One region of the Lysobacter auxotrophicus genome, then DNA from elsewhere that is predicted to be linked to it. Evidence: riboswitches for the same ligand, from Rfam matches in the RefSeq annotation. Region 1 holds a riboswitch; each other region holds the start of a gene.

The links. A riboswitch is a leader RNA that binds a small molecule or an ion and turns the genes downstream of it on or off. The one in region 1 is predicted to bind cobalamin.
Region 2: it holds a riboswitch for cobalamin, as region 1 does, so the genes downstream of both, LA521A_RS15785 (ribonucleoside-diphosphate reductase subunit alpha) here and btuB (TonB-dependent vitamin B12 receptor) in region 1, are expected to answer to the same signal.
Region 3: it holds a riboswitch for cobalamin, as region 1 does, so the genes downstream of both, btuB (TonB-dependent vitamin B12 receptor) here and btuB (TonB-dependent vitamin B12 receptor) in region 1, are expected to answer to the same signal.

Annotation. Positions count from the first base shown of each region.
Region 1 covers NZ_AP027041.1:883,850-889,230, reverse strand. The annotation lists gene cobO (cob(I)yrinic acid a,c-diamide adenosyltransferase) at 1-15, opposite strand, end outside; gene LA521A_RS03920 (hypothetical protein) at 12-530, opposite strand; gene LA521A_RS03915 (hypothetical protein) at 635-1,216, opposite strand; gene btuB (TonB-dependent vitamin B12 receptor) at 1,243-3,099, opposite strand; cobalamin riboswitch at 3,213-3,446, opposite strand; gene clpB (ATP-dependent chaperone ClpB) at 3,587-5,381, opposite strand, start outside.
Region 2 covers NZ_AP027041.1:3,475,060-3,480,440, reverse strand. The annotation lists gene LA521A_RS15790 (ribonucleotide-diphosphate reductase subunit beta) at 1-256, opposite strand, end outside; gene LA521A_RS15785 (ribonucleoside-diphosphate reductase subunit alpha) at 558-2,921, opposite strand; cobalamin riboswitch at 3,237-3,448, opposite strand; gene LA521A_RS15780 (phosphoglycerate kinase) at 3,635-4,810, shown strand; gene LA521A_RS15775 (HAD hydrolase-like protein) at 4,935-5,381, shown strand, end outside.
Region 3 covers NZ_AP027041.1:3,768,561-3,773,941, reverse strand. The annotation lists gene LA521A_RS17170 (carboxypeptidase regulatory-like domain-containing protein) at 1-645, shown strand, start outside; gene LA521A_RS17165 (cysteine hydrolase family protein) at 632-1,177, opposite strand; gene btuB (TonB-dependent vitamin B12 receptor) at 1,281-3,152, opposite strand; cobalamin riboswitch at 3,296-3,532, opposite strand; gene LA521A_RS17155 (TfoX/Sxy family protein) at 3,729-4,121, opposite strand; gene LA521A_RS17150 (free L-methionine (R)-S-oxide reductase MsrC) at 4,118-4,603, opposite strand; gene bioD (dethiobiotin synthase) at 4,703-5,371, shown strand.

The sequences.
Region 1 (5,381 bases):
GGACCCGGCGCTCATGCGTGCGCGCTCCGTGCGTGCCGTCGCGCGAAGCCGAGCGTGATGGCGCGCAACGCGAACGCGAGGCCCACGTAACCGGCGAGCGTGCCGAGCGAGCGCGGGTAGTACTGCGGGATGCGTGCGAGGAAACCGGCCAGCGTCGCGTCGGGATAGCGGCCCGAAAAGAAATAGAAGCCGCCCTTCGAGATCAGGTACGCGACGCTCGCCGAAACCCCCAGCACCAGCGCCAGTCGCGGCACCGCGCTCCAGGCATCCCGATGGCCGCGCGCATACCACGTGCCGCCCAGCCACAGCGTCGCGTAGGCGAGCGCGACCGCCCAGTACGCGGGCGACAGGCACCAGTCGGTGATCGTGCCGGTGGCCAGGCTGGCGAAATCCAGCAGCGACGACAGCACGAAGAACGCCGGCAGCGCCCACATCGGCCGCAACAGTGCACCCGCAAGGAAGAACACCGCCCACGACGCGCTCGGCAGTGCGTTCACGCTGGCGAAGTGCTGACCGCGCGTGGCGATCATGAGCGCGGCGAGCGCGCCGGCGACGAGGATCTGCGTGCGCGTGGACGCGATCGGAAGCGCGCGTTCGGAAAGTGCGGGCATGGCGGACATGGCGTGGTCTCCGTTCATCGATTCGGGGAACTGCGGTCGGCGCGGATCGAAAGGGCCGACGCCGCGATCCAGTGCACCGCCAGCGCGACGAACACGTAGGCGATCGTCGTGCGGACGAACAGCGGTCCCCACTGCCACGCGCGCGCGAGGTATTGCGCGACGTTCGGGTCTTCGTAGCGGCCGCCGAGCCAATAGAACGCGCCGTTCGAAATGGCGAAGGACACCGTGGCGGCAACGAACGCCAGGCCGCAGGCCGTGATGATCGAGCGCCAGTGCGTGCCCATACGATCGGCGTAGAGGCGTCCGCCGTACCAGAGCACGCCGTACGCGGGCAGCAGGAACGAGTACGCCGGCGTCACGCAGAAATCGCTGACGCCGGCGCGTTCGATCGCGATCCGGTCGATCGCCACCGCAAGCACGACGAAAGCCGCGAACTGCCAGTGCCTGCGCAGGTACAGGCCGCCGAGGAAGAACAGCGACATCGACGCGTCCGGCAGGTGCAGCACGTCGCCGAAATGATGGAAGCGCGTGGCGACCATCAACGCCGCGAATGCGGCGAACAGGCCCAGGTTGGCGTTGCGTGGAAGGGATTTCATCGACGACCTCGCAGCAGTGATGCCCGTCAGCGCGCGGCGGGCTGGTAGCGCACCGTCACCAGCCACGTGCGTCCGGGCTGGTTGTAGAGCGCGGCGGTTTCGTAGCGTTTGTCGAACGCGTTGTTGAGCGAGGCCTGCACGCTCCACGCTTCGGTGAAGGCGAAGCCGGCGCGCAGATCCGTAAGGCCGTAGCCGGCCAGGCGCGTGGTGTTGGTGAGGTTGTCGTAGCGCTCGCCCGCGCCGGTGACGCTCGCGCCGACGCTGAAACGTCCGAAGCGGCGATCGGCATCGACGCGCCCCGACTGCTTCGCACGACGCGGCAGCACGTTGCCGTGGCTGGCGTTGTCGCCGTCGTTCACCGGGTCGAGCCAGGTCAGGCTCGCGCGCAGGTTCCAGTCCAGCCACGTCGTGCCGGCAACGGCTTCGACACCGCGAATCCGGGCGCGATCGATGTTGTTCGGTCCGCCCGTGTCGCCCAGCGACGAGTCGAACGCGATCAGGTCGTCGATCTTCGTTTCGAACGCGTTGAGCGACCACGTGCCCCAGCCGTGTTCGCCGCGCAGGCTCAGCTCGACGCTGCGCGAGGTTTCCGGCCCGAGCGCCGGATTGCCGTAGCCCGGGAAGTAGAGTTCGTTGAACGTCGGCGCCTTGAATGCGGTGCCGTAGCTCGCGCCGAGGCGCAGCGCGTCGGTGACGTCCCAACCCCACAGCACGCTGCCGGTGGTCTCGCCGCCGAACTGGCTGTCGTCGTCGCGACGCACGCTGGCCTGCACCGACTGCGCGCCGAACGCCTGCTGCCACTGGCCGAACACGCCGCGGTTGATGCGACGATCGCGCGCGTAATCGGTATTGCTTTGCACCTTGTCGCCGAGCCAGTCGAAACCGAGCGTGAGCAGGCCCGTCGCGATGCCGATATCGGCCTGCAACGAACCCAATTCGCGGCGCGTGTCGAACGTCGAGGAATACACGCCGTCGAGGAAGTTCTCGCTGAGGTCCGCGCTCGTGCCGAGGCCCGCCGTCAGTTTCACGCGCGCGCCTGGCACGTAGCGCACGCGGCCGCCGACGACCTGCTGCACCGTGTCGGCTTCGTTGTTGACGCTGCCGTCGTACTCGTTGCGACCTTCGGCGCGGAACGCGCGCAGATCGGCGTCCCACCGCTCGCTGAAGCGGTAGCCGCCCTGCACGGTCAGCGAGTCGTTTCGATAGCCGTCCTTGTCCGGATCGAAGTTGCGCGTGCCGCGATACGCGTTGATGCCGTCGGTGTTCTCATGCGCGGCGTTGACGACGTACCAGCCGCGCGAATCCGCGGCGCTGCCACTCACGCCCGCGGCGACGCGCTGCGTATTCTCGCTCCCGATGGCGGCGCTGGCGTTCGGCGAGAACGCGCCGGCCGGACGTCGCGTGAACACCTGGATCACACCGCCGATCGCCTCCGAACCGTAAAGGCTGGAGAACGGACCGCGCACGATTTCGACGCGCTCGATCTGTTCGACCGGAATGTCCTGCAGCGACGCACCACCGCTCGTCGCCGAACCGATCTTCACGCCATCGACCAGCACCAGCACGTGATCGGATTCCGTGCCGCGCAGGAACAGCGACGTGGACTTGCCGACGCCGCCGTTGTTGGCGATCGAGATGCCCGCGCGCCCGGTGAGGAGCGCCGGCAACGAGGCGGGCTGGAGGCGCTCGATTTCCGCGCGGTCGATCACGGTGATCGCGGCGAGCGCCTGGTCCTGCGTCTGCGCGGTGCGCGTGGCGGTAACGACGATCTGGTCCAGATCGGTGGCGGCGTCGTCGGCGAACGCCGGGGCCGCGGAAAACACGCAAGAAAACAGGGAAACCGCCAGCGCACGGCGGCGGAACAACCGGTGATGCGGATGCACGAACACACTCCTTGACCGCGCCTGCCCGCGCGGGAACGTTGGAAAGGACAGGCGGAAGGAGGGAGTGATGGCGGCGCACGAAAGGCCCTGCGCCGCATGACATCGCCCACCGCATGTCACGTCGCACCATGGCCGGTCTCCGGGCTCGCGAGTGAAGGCAGGAATTCCTGCGCTTCCGGTCCGCGCCTTCCCATGCGTGAGCACAGTGGCTGTGTGCGGAACCTTGTCTCGCCTACCGTTGCGGGGGCAGCTCCGGAATTGCCGCGCGTGACGAGCACGAAGGGCGCACCGGATTCCCGTTTCAACCACCGGACACGCCGGCGGTCACCTTGGGCGGGGGCATCTTAACAGCAGCGCGGCGAAGCGGAAGGGCGTCCGATCATGGCCATTGGCCATAAGCGCGACGGCCATGACCCGATCCAGGTCATGGCCGTCGCCATCCGCATGTGTTGAAGCGTTGCCGGCGAACCGGCACGCGGGTCGAGGCTTACGCCTTGCGGAACACCAGCTGCCCGCCCTGCGCTTCCACGTGCACCGTATCGCCGCTGGCGAATTCGCCGGCGAGGATCTTCGATGCGAGCGGGTTTTCCAGCTGTTGCTGGATCGCGCGCTTGAGCGGACGCGCGCCGTACACCGGATCGAAGCCGACGTTGCCCAGCAGTGCGAGCGCGTCATCCGACAGCACGAGTTTCAGCCCGCGCTCGGACAGGCGCTTCTCCAGCCCGTTGAGCTGGATGCGCGCGATCTGGCGGATCTGCTGCTTGTCCAGCGGATGGAACACGACGATGTCGTCGAGGCGATTGATGAACTCCGGACGGAAATGCGCCTGCACCACGCCCATCACCGCCGCCTTCATCTGCATGTACGCCTGCGGCGAATCGTCGCCGGACATCTCCTGGATCTGATGCGAGCCCAGGTTCGACGTCATCACGATGACGGTGTTGCGGAAGTCGACCGTGCGTCCCTGGCCGTCGGTGAGGCGTCCGTCGTCCAGCACCTGCAGCAGGATGTTGAACACGTCCGGATGCGCCTTTTCGACTTCGTCCAGCAGGATCACGCTGTACGGACGACGGCGCACGGCTTCCGTGAGGTAACCACCTTCCTCATAGCCGACGTAGCCCGGAGGCGCGCCGACGAGACGGCTCACCGAGTGCTTCTCCATGAACTCGCTCATGTCGATGCGCACCATCGCGTCGGACGAATCGAACAGGAATTCCGCGAGCGCCTTGCACAGCTCGGTCTTGCCCACGCCCGTGGGGCCGAGGAACAGGAACGAGCCCGACGGCCGGTTCGGATCGGACAGGCCCGCGCGCGAACGACGCACCGCATCGGACACGACCTTGATCGCCTCTTCCTGGCCGACCACGCGCGTGTGCAGCTGCTCTTCCATGCGAAGCAGCTTCTCGCGCTCGCCTTCAAGCATCTTGCTGACCGGAATGCCCGTCCAGCGCGCGACGACCTCGGCGATTTCCTCCGCCGTGACCTTGTCCTGGAGCAGCGTGAAGCCCCTGGTTTCGGCCTCCTGCGCGGCGCGCAACTGCTTGTCGAGTTCGGGCAGCGTGCCGTACTGGATCTCGCTCATCTTCGCGAAATCCTGCCGGCGTTGCGCGGATTCCAGCTCGAGCTTGGCCTGCTCGATCTGCTCCTTGATCTTCGTCGCGCCCTGCAACGTGGCCTTTTCGGCCTTCCACACTTCCTCCAGGTCGTTGAACTCGCGCTCCAGGCGCGCGATCTCTTCTTCCAGATCGGCCAGGCGCTGTTTCGACTCGGCGTCCTTCTCCTTCTTCAGCGCCTCGCGCTGGATCTTGAGCTGGATCAGCCGGCGCTCCTTGCGGTCGAGTTCCTCCGGCTTGGAGTCGATCTCCATGCGGATGCGCGAAGCGGCCTCGTCCATCAGGTCGATGGCCTTGTCGGGCAACTGGCGATCGCTGATGTAGCGGTTCGACAGCGTGGCGGCGGCGACGATGGCCGGATCGGTGATCTCCACGCCGTGGTGCACCGCGTACTTTTCCTTCAAACCGCGCAGGATCGCGATGGTGTCCTCCACGCTCGGCTCGCCGACGAACACCTTCTGGAAGCGGCGCTCCAGCGCGGCATCCTTCTCGATGTACTGGCGGTATTCGTCCAGCGTCGTCGCGCCGATGCAGTGCAATTCGCCGCGCGCGAGCGCCGGCTTGAGCATGTTGCCGGCGTCCATCGCGCCCTCGGCCTTGCCCGCGCCGACCATCGTGTGCAGTTCGTCGATGAACAGGATGATCTGGCCTTCGTTCTTCGCCAGGTCG
Region 2 (5,381 bases), 1.6 Mb from region 1:
GGTTGAGCACGAGGTTGTTGGCGACGATCGAATCGCCCGTGGCGAAGAATGCGACCAGGCGCTCGATGAGGTGGCGTTCGGCCGGCCCGAGCTTGTGCTTGAGGTCGTTGACGTCGAGCGAGAAATCGACTTCCTCCACCGTCCACGTGTTGCGGATGGCGTCGCGGTACATCTCGTAGAACTGCGGATAGCGCATGGGCCGCAGGGTGAGGTCGAAGCCGGGGTCGAGCAGGCGTGCGTCGGTGCGTTCGGACATGTCGGGATCTCGCTGGATCCTGTCTCCAGCCGCGGCCGCCCCGATGCCGCTCAGGGGAGGGAGGCAGGCCGTGCAGGCGGCCGTCGGCTGAAGAAAGGAAGTCGGTGGTGTTGGTTGTGGTGGAGGGCTGCCCTCACCCCAACCCCTCTCCCGCAGGCGGGAGAGGGGCTTTGATGTCTGTCACGCCTTGCAGGTGAAAACCCTTCTCCCGCTTGCGGGAGAAGGTGCCCGGCAGGGCGGATGAGGGCAGCAGGTCGCCCTCACCCCAACCCCTCTCCCGCGTGCGGGGGAGGGGTTCAGATCATTGGCAGGCTTCGCACGACTCGGGGTTTTCCAGCGAACACGCGACGGCATCCGCCGGCGCGACTTCGGGCTTCGGCGCCTGCGCCGTGGTCGAACCGACCGTCGCCTTCGCGATCTTCGTCGCCGGTCGCGAGCGCAGGTAGTACGTCGTCTTGAGCCCCTTCTTCCACGCGTACATGTACATCGATGACAGCTGGCCGATGTTCGGGCTTTCGATGAACAGATTCAGCGACTGGCTCTGGTCGATGAAGGCGCCGCGGTCGGCGGCCATGTCGATGAGCGAACGCATCGGCAGTTCCCACGAGGTGCGATAGACCGCGCGCAGCGATTCGGGAATCGCGTCGATGCCCTGGATCGAACCTTCCGACATCTTGATCCGGTCGCGCAGTTCCGGTGTCCACAGGCCGAGCGATTTCAGTTCCTCGACGAGGTAACGGTTCACCACGAGGAAATCGCCCGACAGCGTTTCGCGCTTGAACAGGTTCGACACCTGCGGTTCGATGCATTCGTAGCAGCCGGCGATCGATGCGATCGTCGCCGTCGGCGCGATGGCGACCAGCAGCGAATTGCGCAGGCCGTGTTCGCGGATGCGGGCGCGTAGCCCGTCCCAGCGTTCGCCGTCCTCGGGCGTCACGCCCCATGCGTCGAACTGCAACTCGCCCTGCGCCGCGCGCGTGTCGTCGAATCCCGGATGGCGGCCGCGTTCCATCGCCAGTTCGTTCGAGGCCGACAGCGCGTGGAAGTAGATCGCTTCGGCGATGCGCGCCGACAGCGCGCGCGCCGCATCGGAATCGAACGGCAGGCGCAGCTTGAAGAACACGTCCTGCAGGCCCATCACGCCCAGGCCCACCGGGCGCCATTTCAGGTTCGCGCGACGTGCGGTTTCGATCGGGTAGAAGTTCAGGTCGATCACGCGATCGAGCTGGCGCACCGCAAGGCGCACGGTTTCGGCGAGCTTGTCGAAGTCGAAACGCCCGGCATCGCCATGCAGCGGGCCGTCGGCGAACACCTCGACGTGGTGCGACAGGTTGATCGAACCCAGGTTGCACACCGCGGTTTCGTCCTGCGAGGTGACTTCGAGGATTTCGGTGCACAGGTTCGACAGGTGCACGACGTTGCCGTCGCGAAGCGTCTGGTTGCACGCGCGGTTGGACTTGTCCTTGAAGTTCATCCAGCCGTTGCCGGTCTGCGCGAGCGTGCGCATCATCCGCGCGTACAGGTCGCGCGCCTTCACCTGCCGCGTCGCCAGGCCGGCCGCTTCGGCGGCGCGATACGCGCGTTCGAAGGCCTCGCCCCACAGGTCGGTGAGCTGCGGCACCTTCGCCGGGTCGAACAGCGACCATTCGCCATCGCCCTCCACGCGGCGCATGAATTCGTCGGGAATCCAGTTCGCCAGGTTGAGGTTGTGCGTGCGGCGCGCCTCGTCGCCGGTGTTGTCGCGCAGTTCGAGGAATTCCTCGACGTCCGCGTGCCACGGTTCCAGGTACACGCACGCCGCGCCCTTGCGCTTGCCGCCCTGGTTCACCGCGGCCACCGAGGCATCGAGCGTTTTCAGCCACGGCACGATGCCGTTGGACAGGCCATTGGTCGAACGGATCAGCGAGCCGCGCGAACGGATGCGCGTGTACGACAGGCCGATGCCGCCGCTGAACTTGGACAGCTTCGCCACGTCCATGTAGCGCTTGTAGATGCTTTCCAGCGAATCCTCCGGCGAATCGAGCAGGAAGCAGCTCGACAGCTGCTCGTGCGTGGTGCCGGAGTTGAACAGCGTCGGCGAGGACGGGATGTAATCCAGCTGCGCCATGCGGCGGTACAGCGCAAGCGCTTCGCCCACGTCCTCGCTCAGCGCGCAGGCGATGCGCAGGAAGAACTGCTGCGGCGTTTCGATCACCGTGCGCGCGGTCGGGTGGCGCAGCAGGTAGCGGTCGTACAGCGTGCGCAGGCCGAAGTAGTCGAAGCGCTGGTTGTGCGCGTTGTCGATCGCGTCGTTGAGCTTGCGCGCGTGCGCCTGCACGAAGGCGAGCAGCCGGTCGTTGATCAGCCCGAGCTCGTGACCGCGCTGCACCGATTGCGAGAACGCGTGGATCTCGCTGCCGGCGACTTCCTTCTCGATCACGCTGGCGAGCAGGCGCGCGGCGAGGCGGCCGTACTCGGGCTCCTCGGCGGTGAGCAGCGCGGCGGTGCGGATCGACAGTTCGTCCAGTTCGCGCGTGCTGGCGCCGTCGTACAGGCCGGAGATGGTGCGCGTGGCCACGCGCATCGGATCGATCGCGAACAGGCCTTCGCTCGCGCGCGTCACGGCGCGCACGATCTTGTTGAGGTCCACCGGCTCGCGACGGCCGCTGCGCTTGGTCACCGTCATGGTGAGGTTGGCGGCGGGCGGCGTCAGCGCGAAGCCCGGATCGAGGTCGCTCGCGCGGTCATCGGGCGTGCGCGCGGACTCGCGGGCCGGCGTGGCGGCAGCGGTTTGCGTAACGGTGTTCATCGGCGACTCCAGTGCGTGGGCGCACGTCTGGCCGTCCTTTCCCTCGAAGGACGACGCGGGCGCGGGAGTCGCAGCGTGAATGCGGGGTGTCGCGCAGCCCGAGACGGCGGGCGGGCGACGGCGCGAACCGTCGCGTGCAGCGACACCGACCGTCTTCCCTCCGAAGACTCCGTGGCCGGTCACCGCGCGGTGTGCAACGCGCGGCTGTCGGCAGGTCTTCGGACTTAGGACACGAAGCGGCGCGCTGCGCCGTCATCACCTACCGGTGGCCGCTTCCCAGGCGTGTCGCCCAGTGCCATGGCCACCTTCGTTTCCCATACCGCTGCGGGGCAGTGCTGGATTTCCACCAGCTTCCCGTTTTAAGCCGGCCTGCGAAGGCCGGCACCGACGGCCACAACATAGTGGGGGTGCGCGGATCCGTCAACGCTAAATCTTGTGGATAACCGCAGAATCGACACCGCGCGCGATTTGCCGGCACCGCCAGCGGCAGGGGACAATGCACGACTTCGCGGCCGCGTTCGCTCCGGCCGCCGCATCGTTCCACCACTCCCATCCCACCCTTCCACCGAAGGGCAGCAGAGGAAGCACCGATGTCCATCGTCCGCATGTCCGACCTCGACCTCCAAGGCAAGCGCGTGTTGATCCGCGAAGACCTGAACGTGCCCATCGAGGCCGGCCGCATCACGTCCGAACAGCGCATCACCGCGGCGCTGCCGACGATGAAGCTGGCGCTGGAGAAGGGCGCCGCCGTGATGGTGACCTCGCACCTGGGCCGCCCGAAGGAAGGCACGTGGACGCAGGAGGATTCGCTCGCCCCGGTAGCCAGGCGCCTGTCCGAGCTGCTCGGCATCGACGTGCCGCTGGTGAAGGACTGGGTCGATGGCGTGGACGTGAAGCCCGGCCAGCTCGTGCTGCTGGAGAACTGCCGCATGAACGTCGGCGAGGGCAAGGACGATGAAGCCCTGTCGAAGAAGTACGCCGCGCTGTGCGATGTGTACGTCATGGACGCGTTCGGCACGGCGCATCGCGCGCAGGCGTCCACGCACGGCGCCATCCGCTTCGCGAAGATCGCCGCCGGCGGCCCGCTGCTGATGGCCGAGCTGGACGCGCTCGCCAAGGCGCTCGATAACCCGGCGCGCCCGCTGCTGGCGATCGTTGCCGGCTCGAAGGTGTCGACCAAGCTCGAACTGCTGTCCTCGCTGGTGTCGAAGGTCGACCAGCTGATCGTCGGCGGCGGCATCGCCAACACGTTCATCGCGGCGATGGGCCACGGCGTGGGCAAGTCGCTGGTGGAAATGGACCTCGTCGACACGGCGAAGAAGATCATGAGCGATGCGAAGGCGCGCGGCGCCGACATCCCGGTGCCGGTCGACGTGGTTGTCGCGCCGAAGTTTGCCGCCGATGCACCGGCGACCGTGAAGGCTGTCGATGCGGTGGGCGAGGACGACATGATCCTCGACATCGGCCCGCAGACGGCGGCGCGTTACGCCGAACTGATCAGGAACGCCGGCACCGTGGTGTGGAACGGCCCGGTCGGCGTGTTCGAGTTCGATGCCTTCGGCCAAGGCACGCAAACGCTTGCGCGTGCGATCGCCGCGTCGAATGCGTTCTCGATCGCCGGCGGCGGCGACACGCTCGCGGCGGTGGACAAGTACGGCATCGAGGACGACGTGTCGTACATCTCCACCGGTGGCGGCGCGTTCCTGGAATTCCTGGAAGGCAAGGAGCTGCCGGCGGTGACGGCGCTGAAGGCGCGCGCCTCGTAACAGCTCAGAGTCCGTCGTCACCCCGGCGAAGGCCGGGGCCCAGGCCCTCACCGCTGAAATCCTGATGGCCTGGGTCCCGGCGTTCGCCGGGATGACGGCCTTGATTGAATACGTTCGGTGACACATGACCACGCTCTTCTTCGACATGGACGGCACGCTCATCGATTCGGCCGTCGGCATCACGCGTTGCGTCGAGCACGCGATGGTGCAGATGGGGCTGCCGGTTCCGCCGCACGAGGAACTGCGCCGCTGGATCGGCCCCGCGCTGCGCACCAGCTTCGGCCCGCTGCTCAACGACGATGCGAAGGTCGAACAGGCCGTGCTGCATTACCGCGACCGCTTCGAGACGCACGGCTGGGCCGAGCACGAGGTCTACGCCGGCATCGGCGAGACGATCGAAGCGCTGCACGCGGCCGGCCATCGCCTGGCCGTGGTCACCGCGAAGAACGAGCCGCACGCGCGCAAGATCGTCGACCACCTGCCGTTCGGGCACCGTTTCGACGATGTCGTCGGCGCCACGCTCGACGGCCGCATCAGCCACAAGGACCAGCTCATCGCCGAGGCGCTGCGC
Region 3 (5,381 bases), 1.3 Mb from region 1:
ACGCGTCGCGACGCGAAGCTCGCCGCGCCCGACGGCGTGCCGCTGCTGCGCGATGCCGACGGTGCGACGCTCGCGATGTGGCGCGCACACGGCCGCGGTCGCGTGGGCGTGTGGCTGCTCACCGACAGCTTCCGTCTGGTGCTGGGCGGTCGCGGCGATCGGCACGCGCAACTGTGGAGCGACGCGGTCGCGACGCTGGCGCGTGCGCGCCCGCACGCCGCGTTCGACATCGACGCGAACGCGTGGGAAGGCCAGCGCATGGCGTTGTGCGGCGTGGCCGACGGCGCGTCCATCATCGCGCCCAATGGCGTCGCGCATCCGGTCCTGCGCGATCCGGCGGCGAGCAACTGCGCGGCGTTCTGGCCGCGTTCGGCGGGCTGGCACCGGTTGCGTTCGGGCGATCGCGAACAGGCATTCTTCGTGCGTGCGCACGATGCGACGCCGGCCTTGCGCGCGCAGGCGACGCGCGACGCGACGTCGCGTTTTGCCGCCGCTTCGACTGGACATGCGGCGGATGAGGCGGCAGCGCAGGCCCCCGACGTTCCGGGTGCGCGCTGGCCGTGGTGGTTCGGCTGGCTGCTGGCGAGCGCCGCGTTGTGGTGGTTCGAACGCTCCCGCGCGGGGCGTCGCGTCAGCGCAACGTGATCGAACGCGACGGCCGCGTATCGGCCTGCAGCGAATCGCGCAGCAGTTTCAGCGACGCCGTGCGACGGCCCGGCGTTTCGGACGCGACGCAGTCGGACGGCACGAAGAGCTTGAAGCCGTGCATGTCGGCATCGGTGGCGGTGGCGAACACGCACACGTCGAGCGCGACGCCGGTGAGGATGAGCGTCTTCGCGCCGAGCTTGCCCAGCAGCATGCGCAGCGGCGTGTCGCGGAAACCGCTGCGTTCGGGCTTCAGGACGAAGAAGTCGTCGTCGTCCGGATGCAGCAGTTTCACCAGCGGCGCGCCGAGCGAATCCTCAGCGGCGCAACGCGCGACGACCTGCTTGAAGTCCGAACGCCACTGCCCGTAATTGTCGTTGACGTAGATCGTCGGCACGCCGCGCGGCTTCAACCGCTGCTTCAAGCGCGCGATGTTGCGCGCGGCGGGTAGTGCCGTGCTCAACAGTTTGTCGCCATCGGGGAAATCGAGGGCATTGATCATGTCGACGATGAGGAGAGCGTGGCCTTTCACGTCGCGCGCGCGTGGGAACGGAAGGCTAGGATCGCGACGCGGTCGTGATCGCCGCGTCGCGGGATGAACCCTTCCCATGCGGGGAAGGGTTCATGCGGAGCACTCAGTTCACGGGCGCATAGCGCAGCGTGAGGAACCACTCCCGTCCAGCCTGGTTGTAGAACGCGACGGTTTCGTAATCGCGGTCGAACACGTTCGCCACGCGGGCCTGCAGCGTCAGCGACGAGGTGATCGCGTACTCGGCGCGCAGGTCGAGCGTGCCGTATCCGCCGAGGCGTCGCGTGTTGGCGACGTCGTCGAAACGCGAGCCTTCGCCCACCGCCGTGGCGCCGACGCGGAACTTGCCGAACGCGCGGTCCACGTCGATGCGCGCGCTGTTCTTCGCGCGACGCGCTAGGTCGTTGCCTTCGTAGAAGCCGCTGCGGTTCTCGGTATCCAGATAACTGATGGCGCCGTTTATGGTCCACTCGGCCACGGTCGTGTCCACGCCGAGCTCCGCACCGCGCATGCGCGCGCGCTCGACATTGTTCGGCAGGCTGATGGCGGCGTCGAACGCGATCAGGTCGTCGACGTCGGTGTCGAAGGTGTCCAGGCGCACGTTGAAGGTATCGCCGCGCCAGGCGACGCCGAGTTCCCAGGTTTCGGAGTCTTCCGGGCGCAGGTCGGCGTTGCCGAAGAACGGGTAGTACAGCTCGTTGAACGTCGGCGCCTTGAACGCGCTGCCGTAGCCGGCGGTGATGCGCCAGTTCTGCGCGAATTCGATGCCCCATGCCGCGCTGCCGGTGGTGTGTCCGCCGAACTGCGCGTTGTCGTCGCGACGCACGCTGGCCTCCAGCGACTGCGCGCCCATGCGGCCCTGGTACTGCACGAAGGCCGCCTTGTTGTTGCGCGAGAGCTCGTCGTACGGCGTGGTGCTGCTCACGCTGTCGTCCAGCCAGTCCAGGCCGACGCTGAGCAGGTGCTTCTCGGCCAGGCCAAAATCGCCCTGCAAGGTCGCGCTGTCGCGGTAGGTGCTGAAGTAGTCGAGGTAGGTGTCGCCGAGGTAGTTGTCCGACGCATCGATGTTGCGGCCCGCGGTGAGGTGCAGGTCGACGCGGTCGTTCGGGTGCCAGCGCAGCTTGCCGCCGACGACCTGCTGCACGGTCTTCGCGCGATCGGTGAAGTCGCCGTCGAATTCGTTGTCGCCTTCGTTGCGCAGGCCGTGGCCTTCCAGGCTCCACTGTTCGTTGAACTGAATGCCGCCGCGCACCGACAGCGAGTCGCGCGTGTAGCCGTCGCGATCGGGCTGCGAATCGGTGGCGATGAAGCAGCCGGCGCCGTCGAAGGTCACCGGGTCGAAATAGCCGCGGCACGCGTTGATGCCCTGCGTGTGGCTGTGCGAGTAGTCCGCGCCGAACCACGTGCGACCGCTGCGGCCGCCGAAGCCGGTGGCGAATTCGTTGAGCCCGTTGGACCCGCCGCCGACGGTGACGCGCGGCGCGAAGCCTTCGCGGTCGCGGCGCGTGAACACCTGGATGACACCGCCGATGGCGTCGGCGCCGTAGAGGCTCGAACGCGGGCCGCGCACGATTTCCACGCGATCGATCAGGTCCACCGGCAGGTCCTGGAGCGAGGCGAGCCCCGAGGTCGCCGACCCGATGCGGATGCCGTCGACGAGCACGAGCACGTGGTCGGACTCCGCGCCGCGCAGGAAGAGCGTGGTGAGCTTGCCGGCGCCGCCCTGGTTGGACAGCGAAATGCCGGCGCGGCCGCGCAGCAGGTCGGGCAGCGAACGCGCCTGGCTGCGGCGGATCTGTTCGGCGTCGATCACTTCCACCGGCGCGAGCGCGTCGTTGACGGTGACGGCGGTGCGGTTGGCGGTGACGACGACTTCGTCCAGGTCGGTGGCCTGCGGCGCGGCATGCGCGAGGCTGGGCAGGGCGAGCGCGCAGGCGAAGGCGAGCGCATGGACGTGGACGGTGCTGCGGAAGGACATCGGGGTTCTCCGGCGCGGGATCGCGCCAACGGCAAAGGGAACGGTTGCCGGGAGAATCGAGGCTGCACACGTGGCGCGGGGCGCCGACGTCGCCGCCGCGACGCCCTCCGCATCGCAACCAGGGGTGGTCCGTCCTGTCGCCAGGCGGTCCATGCTGCGGGGCCGGTCTCCGGACTTGCGAACGAGGACGGGTGTCCTCCGGCTGCGGCGCCTTCCCGTGCGTGCGCACAGTGGCGGTGTGCCGAGCCCGGATCCGGGTGGATCCACGTTCGCTTACCGTTGCGGGGGCAGTGCCGGAATGGCCGCGTGCGGCGTCACCGGCTTCCCGTTTCAACCCGTGGGCGCAACGCCGCCGGGTCACCTCGAAGCGGGGCGAAGTCTACGGCATTTTCGGGTTGTGCTTGATTGGGACTTCTGGAAGCTCGCGTGCGCTGTCGCCCCTCTCCCAACGGAGGGGTTGGGGTGAGGGGCAACGGAGCGAGCGCGGCAAACGACTGCTGCGGTGCTGCAGGTTGCGCTTCCGTGGCGAATCCCGGCATTCGCCGGGGAAGGAGCTTGAAGGCCGGCGCGTTGCGCTCAGTCCCGATCCGCTGGCTCGTCGAACAGCGTCGGCACCGGCATCGTGTCTTCCTCGCGCGCCATCTGCGTGGTGGTGACGGGCGCGGCGGCCGGCTTGTAGCGCGGCGGCGGAAGCAGTGCGGTGGCGGCGTCGGCGGCGAGGATCAACTCGCTGCGGCGCTCGTCGGAGATTTCCTGCCAGTGGCAGTCCTGCAGCGCGCCCTCGATGGCGTACAGCAGGTTCAACGTCGGCTTGAAGCCCGCGCGCTTGACGCGCATGAACGCTTCCACCGTGCCCGCCGCGGCCAAGTCCTCGCGCGTGCGCAGCCCGACCTGGCGCAGCCAGGCGGCGGACTTGGGGCCGATGTTGCGCAGTTTGTCGGCCTGCTTCGGGTCGAGCTTGTCCGTCATTCCAGTGACTCCACGAATGCCCGCGCGATCGCCTCCAGGCCGTGCTGGTCTTCAACGTCGAAACGATCCTGAACCGGACTGTCGAGGTCGAACACGCCGATCAGTTCGCCCTTCGACGAGACCAGCGGGACGACCAGTTCGGAGTTGGACGCCGAGTCGCAGGCGATGTGGCCGGGGAAGGCATGCACGTCGGCGATGCGCTGGGTCTGGCGCGAGGACGCCGCGGCGCCGCACACGCCCTTGTCCAGCGGGATGCGCACGCAGGCCGGCAGGCCCTGGAACGGGCCGACGACCAGTTCGGTGCCGTCGAAGAAATAGAATCCCGCCCAGTTGAGCTGCGGCAGCGCGTGGTAGACCAGCGCCGACAGGTTGGCGGCGTTGGCGATGCGATCGCGCTCGCCGTGCACCAGCGCCCGTGCCTGCGCAAGCAGCTGTTCGTACTGTTCCGGCTTGCTGCCGCTTAGACTTTCGCTGGTGAACATGATCGCCTCGTTCCTGCCGTCGCATAGTGCCTCAGATGCCAGTGTAGATGGGGCCGTCCGCCATCGCCGCAACCGCCGGCGCCAGCCCGGGGCATCGCGATGAATCGCGGCTGGTTCGTCACCGGCACCGACACCGGCATCGGCAAATCGCTCGCCAGCGCGACGCTGCTGCACGCGTTGCGTGCGCGCGGGCTGCGTGCGGTGGGCATGAAGCCGCTCGCGAGCGGTTGCGAGTCCACGCCGGAGGGCTGGCGCAACGAGGACGCGCTCGCGCTGCAGGCGGCGAGCGATCCGCGACCGGCTTACGACGAGGTCAATCCGCTCGCGCTGCCCAATCCGCTGGCACCGGAACTGGCGGCCGCCGACGCCGGCATTCGCGTTACCCTTGCGCCCATCGTGTCCGCGTTCCAGCGCCTGCATGCCCAGGCCGACGCGGTGGTGGTGGAAGGCGTGGGCGGCTGGGCCGCGCCGCTGTCGTCGGACCTCGATCAGGCCGACCTCGTGCGCGCGCTGGACCTGCCGGTGGTGATGGTCGTGGGCCTGCGGCTGGGCTGCATCAACCACGCGCGCCTGACCGCACGTGCGATAGAACACGACGGGCTGCACCTGGCGGGCTGGATCGCCAACGACATCGACCCGGCGATGGCCCGCGCCGACGACAACTTCGAGCTGCTCAGGCAGCGGCTCCCGGTGGCGTGCTGGGGACGGCTTCCGTTCCGCGAGAAGCCCGATCCCGCACAACTGCGGTCTTTGCTGCAAACGGCCTGATCGTCGATAG